One region of the Clostridium sp. Marseille-Q5894 genome, then DNA from elsewhere that is predicted to be linked to it. Evidence: a T-box and tRNA genes for the amino acid it is inferred to sense, from the RefSeq annotation. Region 1 holds a T-box; the other holds one or more tRNA genes.
What was found. The T-box of region 1 lies ahead of pheS (phenylalanine--tRNA ligase subunit alpha). A T-box ahead of a tRNA ligase gene usually reads a tRNA of that ligase, here a tRNA-Phe.
Positions count from the first base shown of each region.

Region 2: it encodes a tRNA-Phe, which carries the amino acid that the T-box ahead of pheS (phenylalanine--tRNA ligase subunit alpha) is inferred to sense. The anticodon was not compared.

Region 1 covers NZ_CAMPPT010000008.1:77,812-82,198, reverse strand. Annotated here, with positions in the region: gene pheT (phenylalanine--tRNA ligase subunit beta) at 1-879, opposite strand, end outside; gene pheS (phenylalanine--tRNA ligase subunit alpha) at 884-1,921, opposite strand; T-box leader at 1,953-2,153, opposite strand; rRNA gene rrf (5S ribosomal RNA) at 2,224-2,332, opposite strand; rRNA gene OC535_RS11940 (23S ribosomal RNA) at 2,418-4,387, opposite strand, start outside.
Region 2 covers NZ_CAMPPT010000002.1:71,621-76,007, reverse strand. Annotated here, with positions in the region: gene OC535_RS03030 (hypothetical protein) at 982-1,368, opposite strand; tRNA gene OC535_RS03025 (tRNA-Phe) at 2,021-2,096, opposite strand; tRNA gene OC535_RS03020 (tRNA-Asp) at 2,100-2,176, opposite strand; tRNA gene OC535_RS03015 (tRNA-Met) at 2,180-2,256, opposite strand; tRNA gene OC535_RS03010 (tRNA-Ser) at 2,279-2,371, opposite strand; tRNA gene OC535_RS03005 (tRNA-Ile) at 2,380-2,456, opposite strand; tRNA gene OC535_RS03000 (tRNA-Met) at 2,494-2,570, opposite strand; tRNA gene OC535_RS02995 (tRNA-Ala) at 2,606-2,681, opposite strand; tRNA gene OC535_RS02990 (tRNA-Pro) at 2,694-2,770, opposite strand; tRNA gene OC535_RS02985 (tRNA-Arg) at 2,787-2,863, opposite strand; gene OC535_RS02980 (secondary thiamine-phosphate synthase enzyme YjbQ) at 3,132-3,533, opposite strand; tRNA gene OC535_RS02975 (tRNA-Phe) at 3,626-3,701, opposite strand; tRNA gene OC535_RS02970 (tRNA-Asp) at 3,705-3,781, opposite strand; tRNA gene OC535_RS02965 (tRNA-Met) at 3,785-3,861, opposite strand; tRNA gene OC535_RS02960 (tRNA-Ser) at 3,884-3,976, opposite strand; tRNA gene OC535_RS02955 (tRNA-Ile) at 3,985-4,061, opposite strand; tRNA gene OC535_RS02950 (tRNA-Met) at 4,099-4,175, opposite strand; tRNA gene OC535_RS02945 (tRNA-Ala) at 4,211-4,286, opposite strand; tRNA gene OC535_RS02940 (tRNA-Pro) at 4,299-4,375, opposite strand.

The DNA.
Region 1 (4,387 bases):
TAGCATCGTTTCTTTACAGTTAAATCCAGTTTTAATTACAAATTCTTTTCTATTCAATTTATCGTAATCATACATATGAATCGGTTGTCCCGTTTCCAACATTACATAGTTAGAAATATCAACAATGTTATTGATTGGTTTGATACCACTTGCCATCAATGCATTTTTTAACCATTTTGGTGATTCTTTCGTAGTTACTCCTTTAACTAATTTAGCCCCAAAGAATGAACATAGTTCTGTCTCGATTTTAACACTGATACCACTACCATCAATACCTGAAGGTGTAACTGCTGGTAAATTAACTTCACGTCCTAACAAAGCTGCAACTTCATAAGCAAAAGATGTTAATGCCATACAATCTGAACGATTTGGTGTTAAACCAACTTCTAAGATCGTATCTTTTAAACCAAGATATTCTAATGGATCTTCACCAATTGGCGCATCATCATCTAATACATGAATTCCTTCTTTATCCTCTGGTTTAAGTAATCGCTGATCTAAACCAAGTTCAGCAATTGAACAAATCATCCCATTAGATTCTTGACCTCTAATTTTACTTTCCTTAATGACAAAACCGCCACCCAAATCACAACCTGGATTAGCAACTATAACTTTTTGATTAGCTGCAACATTTGGAGCTCCACAAACAATTTGTTTCACTTCACCTGGTCTTACTTCTACTTGACAAATATTGAGATGATCACTATCTGGATGTGGTATGCACTCTAATACAAGACCAATTGTCATATTATTACCATTAGCTAAATTATGCATTCCTTCAACTTCTAAACCAATTGAAGTAATCTTATCAGCTAATTCTTTAGGATCTTGATCATCAACTTTTACATATTTATTTAAAACATTTAAACTAATATCCATTCTTCTACTCCTTTCTACCAAATTGACTTAAAAATCTAATATCGTCATTATAGAAATTACGGATATTATCAATTCCATATTTAAGCATTGCTACACGTTCAATTCCTATTCCAAATGCAAAACCTTGATATACTTTTGAATCAAAACCACACATTTCAAGTACCTTAGGATTAACCATACCCGCACCTAGAATTTCAATCCAACCTGTATGTTTACACATTGAACAACCTTTACCATTACAATTATGGCATGAAATATCAACTTCTACTGATGGTTCAGTAAATGGAAAATATGAAGGACGCAAACGAACTTCGCGTTTTTCCCCAAAAAACTTACGAGCAAATACTTCTAATGTTCCTTTTAAATCAGCCATAGTAATATTTTTATCTACAACTAAACCTTCACATTGCATAAATTGGTGAGAATGAGTAGCATCATCATCATCACGGCGATAAGTCTTACCTGGACAAATAACTTTAATTGGCCCTTTACCTTTAGCTGCCAACATAGTATGTGCCTGAACTGGTGATGTATGTGTACGCATTAAAATACTTTCATCAATATAAAAAGTATCTTGCATATCACGTGCAGGGTGTCCCTTTGGTAAATTCATTAATTCAAAATTGAAGTAATCACTTTCTACTTCAGGTCCTTCTGCAATTTGATAACCCATACCTAAAAATAAATCTTCTAACTCGGCAACGATTGCTGATAAAGGATGTAAAGATCCTTGATCTAATTTATAACTAGGTAAAGTGATATCGATTTTTTCTTTATTGATCTTATCTAAAATTGCCTGTTGCTCTAAGATATCTTTTTTATCTTCAACAGCCTTCGATAATTCCTGTTTAACTAAATTTGAAGTTTGACCAAATAATTTTCTTTCTTCAGGGGCCATATCTTTCATCGATTTCATCGCTTCTTGAATCGGTCCTTTTTTTCCAAGGTATAAGACACGGATCTCATTTAATTCTTTTAAAGATGAACAGTTATCCAATTTAGCCAACGCTTCTTCTTTAATTTTTAATAATTTTGTTTCCATATTTCCTCCTAAAAATATAAAAAATCGTTCCAATAGGAACGATTATCTCGCGGTACCATCCTAATTCATAATCCTAAGATTATGCCCTTAATTAACTGTAACGTAGTTTAAACGGCGAGGATTAGTCGCACTCCAAGGTGAATTCAATAGTTCTATTGTTAGAAGAATTTCACCAAATATCTTCCTCTCTAAAACAACTTTCCTACCTACTAGTCCTTATCATCGTGTTGTTATACCTAATTATTATAACGTGTTTGATCTCTTTTGACAATAGAATTTATTTATATTTAAAATAAAAAAAGAACCGGCAGCTTGCTATTTTCGCACCGCAGTACTATCTTCGCCGTTATGATGCTTAACTTCTGTGTTCGGTATGGGTACAGGTGTGTCCATCATGCTATCGCTACCAGATCTCTTCTCTTTAAGCAATTCCTTTCGAGAATCACTCAAAACCGGATAATAGTTCCTTCCATTTGCTCGTCTCCAACCTTCTCTTTAGGTTAAGTCCTCGACCTATTAGTATCAGTCCGCTTAACATGTCGCCATGCTTACACTCCTGACCTATCTACCTTATCGTCTTTAAGGGGTCTTACTCACTTGCGTTTTGGGAAGTCTCATCTTGAAGTGGGTTTCACACTTAGATGCCTTCAGCGTTTATCCCTTCCATATTTAGCTACCCAGCTGTGCCACTGGCGTGACAACTGGTGCACCATTGATATGTCCATCCCGGTCCTCTCGTACTGAGGACAGATCTTCTCAAACTTCCTACGCCCACGACAGATAGGGACCGAACTGTCTCACGACGTTCTGAACCCAGCTCGCGTACCGCTTTAATGGGCGAACAGCCCAACCCTTGGAACCGACTTCAGCTCCAGGATGCGATGAGCCGACATCGAGGTGCCAAACCTCCCCGTCGATGTGAACTCTTGGGGGAGATCAGCCTGTTATCCCCAGGGTAGCTTTTATCCGTTGAGCGACGGCCTTTCCATTCAGCACCGCCGGATCACTAAGCCCGACTTTCGTCCCTGCTCGACTTGTTGGTCTCGCAGTCAAACACCCTTTTGCCTTTGCACTCTGCGCTTGATTTCCATCCAAGCTGAGGGTATCTTTGGGCGCCTCCGTTACTCTTTGGGAGGCGACCGCCCCAGTCAAACTGCCCACCTGACACTGTCCCGTCACCAGTTTATGGCATCCGGTTAGAACTCCAATACACGAAGAGTAGTATCCCAACAGCGACTCCTCACACACTGGCGTGCATGTCTCTTCGTCTCCTACCTATCCTGTACATCCTGCATCAAAGTCCAATATCAAGCTGCAGTAAAGCTCCATGGGGTCTTTCCGTCTAGTCGCGGGTAACCTGCATCTTCACAGGTACTAAGACTTCACCGAGTCTACAGCTGAGACAGCGCCCAAATCGTTACGCCTTTCGTGCGGGTCAGAACTTACCTGACAAGGAATTTCGCTACCTTAGGACCGTTATAGTTACGGCCGCCGTTTACTGGGGCTTCAATTCAGTGCTTCGCTTGCGCTGACACATCCTCTTAACCTTCCAGCACCGGGCAGGCGTCACCCCATATACGTCGTCTTTCGACTTAGCATAGAGCTGTGTTTTTGGTAAACAGTCGCTTGGGCCGTTTCACTGCGGCTCATATCTCTATGAGCACTCCTTCTCCCTAAGTTACGGAGTCATTTTGCAGAGTTCCTTAGCTATAGTTCTCTCGCTCACCTTAGGATTCTCTCCTCACCCATGTGTGTCCATTTTCGGTACGGGTTACTGTATGATTAGCACTAGAAGCTTTTCTTGGAAGCTTGCTTCACGCTCTTCTGTACTCGCCTTAGCTTTCCATCCGCTTCACGCCTTCGCCTTTCGACAACCGGATTTGCCTGGCTGTCAGCTACCTCGCTTGCACCTGCTTTTCCAGCTCCAGGATGCGCTAGCCTGCTCCGTCACTCCTTCATTCATACCGTAAGTACAGGAATCTCTACCTGTTGTCCATCGACTACGCCTCTCGGCCTCGCCTTAGGTCCCGACTTACCCAGAGCGGACGAACCTTCCTCTGGAAACCTTGGGTTTTCGGTGCGCGGGATTCTCACCCGCGTTCCGCTACTCACACCGGCATTCTCTCTTCTATACGCTCCACTGCTCCTTCCGGTACAGCTTCTCCGCCTATAGAACGCTCCCCTACCACTTACATCTCTGTAAATCCATAGCTTCGGTAATATACTTAGCCCCGGTAAATTATCGGCGCAGAGTCATTCGACTAGTGAGCTGTTACGCACTCTTTAAAGGATGGCTGCTTCTGAGCCAACCTCCTAGTTGTCTGGACATCTCCACATCCTTTTCCACTTAGTATATATTTTGGGACCTTAGCTGATGGTCTGGGCTGTTTCCCTTTTGACAGTGGACCTTATCACCCGCTGTCTGACTGCCGAGCCTGTCTCTGTGACATTCGGAGTTTGATTATA
Region 2 (4,387 bases), on a different contig from region 1:
TTTGCTTAAAAACTTTAAAATCTTCTTCTTTAAAAATCAATTATTCCATCTAATGTTTGCCTATTAAGCTTTCTGCCTGTTTTGGCAGTCTTGATTGATATTTTTTAATCATTTTAATACATGTTTGTATAATTCCCAGCCCAATACCTTTTTTGATTCCTTTGGTTATTTTCATACTCCAGTTTAACTGTTCTTCTCTTATCAGTGCTAATTCTCTTTCGTTTCCTAAATCCCATAGATCTTTCTTGAATTCATTGCACGTTTTTAATGATATCTTCCACTTGGTCTTTTATTTTATCATCATGACTGTTTTTTATAAACAAGCTACACAGTCTATTCAGTCCACTTAGTTCCTCTTTTTACATATTATTAATTTCTTTCATATGAACATAATATAAATTCAACGTTTCTATTCACTTTACTCATTTTTAAATATATAACATTCTGATAAACTTTGCCGATGAGAATTTTTCTCATTTATTAAAATATACTGATATACTTTTTGCCCTGTTCTAACTAATCGTCCAGCATTCTGGAAAACTGAAAACGTTTCTTTTCATAGCCATGCATTTGAATTTCGATATCAATAGGATAATCATTTTCATCTTTGATCATATATCTAAAAAGATATTTTTAACATTGACATGGCTTTGATTTCGAGAAACGATAAGTTCTTTAGAAGATGCTGGAAATCAACCAAATCAATTTTTTCTTAGCTTTAAAAATATCATTATCTTGAAAAAAAGCATATATAAATAATAAATCATTACTAAATATTTGTATTCTCGATAATACTCTCTTCATAAATCATATATTTTCTATCTCGTTATCTTTTACAATCTAAAAAGAAAAACTATATTGATTCTAATAAATTATCATAAAAAACACAAAACAGTTTATTTATTTTCTATTTAAAATCATGCTTTTTAATAATCATTCAAAAATAGATATCTATAACATAATAACATTAAAAATATAAGACTAACTGCTAATCGTATCCTTGTATTCTTTGATATTTTCCAGCAATTCTTCATAAAAGGCCTCCGCATCTAAAATATATAGTGTAGAAGTACCTCTATGCTTTATTTTAACTTTATGTTTACTAATTAAAGTTACATCCTTAATATTTTTATAATCAACTAATGCTGGCATAATTCCAATTCCCTTAAATTCATAAATCAACATAGAATCATTGAATATTTTCATATTATATTTAGTCGTTAACATCATTAATACAACAAACGATAAAATAACTCCAATAATTACTTTCGAGCGATTATGATCTAGTGCAAAATAAATACATACACCAACAATTACAAAGAAAAAAACAATTGAAAAAATCAACATTCGAAACTCTTTATACTTCATCTAAACACCTCTTTAATAGACAATAGTATAACATATTATAAAATAAAAACAACCTTTCACTATTTACATACAAAGCAATCGCATAAAAATAAGTATCAAATAGCTTACTCTATTTATTGTTGAATCCTATTACACCTTAATTTACGTACTAGCTCTATTATGTATTTCAATCTATTTTTTTGGACTTAACCCCTGGCACACTTCTATAAAAACCGCTTACTAAAATATAATCAAGATGACAACTTATACTACCTTGATTATCTGTCCGCAAATGATTAGAAAACTAGAAGAAAAAGTAGCCTGATTTGAACCGCCCCTGTCAAGTAGACAGGTGAAATAATTAAAATTGTTAGTGATGAAGTTGCCGATGAGACAACTTCATTTTCTTATGCAGTTAAAACATTTACATTCACTTCATCATCAATCAAATAATTAAGTAAAAGCCTGTTAGTATTAGCTCTTGTTAAACCTTTAAAATCTAAAAACAGTAATTCCCAAGTATCTGATCTCATTTAGCGAAAAATTCGTTTATACTTGTATCCTTATTCCCAAAAAACTTCTTTTTATCAGTAAATTTTCTTTATAAGCAAAAAAATGAGAAATACAACAATATGTATATCTCATTATTATGTATCAACTCATTAAATTTTAATGGTGGTTCCGGCCGGAATCGAACCAGCGACACGAGGATTTTCAGTCCTCTGCTCTACCGACTGAGCTACGGAACCATTTGGCGGTCTGGACGGGACTCGAACCCGCGACCTCCGCCGTGACAGGGCGGCATTCTAACCAACTGAACTACCAGACCTCTTGGTTGCGGGAGAAGGATTTGAACCAACGACCTTCGGGTTATGAGCCCGACGAGCTACCAGACTGCTCCATCCCGCGATATTCTCTTTTCTTAATTAAATGGCGAGGGATGAGGGATTCGAACCCCCGCGGGACGTTAATCCCCTGTCGGTTTTCAAGACCGATCCCTTCAGCCGGACTTGGGTAATCCCTCGCATTATTTGGTGGACCCTGTTGGACTCGAACCAACGACCGATCGGTTATGAGCCGATAGCTCTAACCAACTGAGCTAAGGGTCCTTGTTGCTTCATCTCTTACGGGTACCTTATATTAAACTGGTAGCGGGGAAGGGATTCGAACCCCCGACCCACCGGGTATGAACCGATTGCTCTAGCCAACTGAGCTACCCCGCCGTAATTAACTACAGCAATGCTATAATTTAATATCTTGGTGGAGCCTAGCGGGATCGAACCGCTGACCCCCTGCGTGCAAGGCAGGTGCTCTCCCAGCTGAGCTAAGGCCCCAATTTTTTTTAATGGTCGGGAAGACAGGATTTGAACCTGCGACCCCCTGGTCCCAAACCAGGTGCACTACCAAGCTGTGCTACTTCCCGCTCTCTCTTCCCTTAATGGCGCGCTAGGCAGGAATCGAACCCACAACCTCTTGATCCGTAGTCAAGCACTCTATCCAGTTGAGCTACTAGCGCTTTTTCTTTCTTACAATGCTTTTCTATATTACCATATCCCTCTAGCTTTTGCAAGTCGTTTTTTGACTTTTTTGATAATTCTTAGATAAATAAGAATATATCTACATTTCAAACAAAATACAGTATTACATTAACGCAAAATTTGTTTTAATAAATCTTTTTTTGCCGTGAATAGATTATAGCATAAGTAATATAGTCATTGCAATAGTTAAATCACTTTTACTATAAATTTTTCCACACTGCAATCATCTCTAAATATATTAACAATCTATCCTGCAATAAATTTAACATAATAAGTTCTATTTCGAGGACCATCAAATTCACAAAGATAAACACTTTGCCATACTCCTAAGATAATTTGTCCATGATCAATAATCAAAGTTTGACTTGGCGAAAATACTGTTGATTTCATATGGGCATGCGAATTACCCTCAAAATGATGATAATCAGGATGGTTAGTTGGAAAAACACGTTCAAATCCATTCAACATATCTCTAACTACATCTGGATCAGCATTTTCATTAATCGTAATACCGGCTGTTGTATGTGGTGTATAAACAATTACTATACCATTTTTCATTTTTGCATCTTTTAAATCCTTTTTTATCTGATTAGTAATATCGATCATTTCCATTCTTTTTGAAAACTGATATTGATGCTTATACAACATAAAACATTCTCCTTTAGCTTATTAATATCAAACACGTATATATGATTACACACAAAATTAGTCAAAAAAAAACTGTCTACACAGCTGACTAATGGTGGTTCCGGCCGGAATCGAACCAGCGACACGAGGATTTTCAGTCCTCTGCTCTACCGACTGAGCTACGGAACCATTTGGCGGTCTGGACGGGACTCGAACCCGCGACCTCCGCCGTGACAGGGCGGCATTCTAACCAACTGAACTACCAGACCTCTTGGTTGCGGGAGAAGGATTTGAACCAACGACCTTCGGGTTATGAGCCCGACGAGCTACCAGACTGCTCCATCCCGCGATATTCTCTTTTCTTAATTAAATGGCGAGGGATGAGGGATTCGAACCCCCGCGGGACGTTAATCCCCTGTCGGTTTTCAAGACCGATCCCTTCAGCCGGACTTGGGTAATCCCTCGCATTATTTGGTGGACCCTGTTGGACTCGAACCAACGACCGATCGGTTATGAGCCGATAGCTCTAACCAACTGAGCTAAGGGTCCTTGTTGCTTCATCTCTTACGGGTACCTTATATTAAACTGGTAGCGGGGAAGGGATTCGAACCCCCGACCCACCGGGTATGAACCGATTGCTCTAGCCAACTGAGCTACCCCGCCGTAATTAACTACAGCAATGCTATAATTTAATATCTTGGTGGAGCCTAGCGGGATCGAACCGCTGACCCCCTGCGTGCAAGGCAGGTGCTCTCCCAGCTGAGCTAAGGCCCCAATTTTTTTTAATGGTCGGGAAGACAGGATTTGAACCTGCGACCCCCTGGTCCCAAACCAGGTGCACTACCAAGCTGTGCTACTTCCCGCTCTCTCTTCCC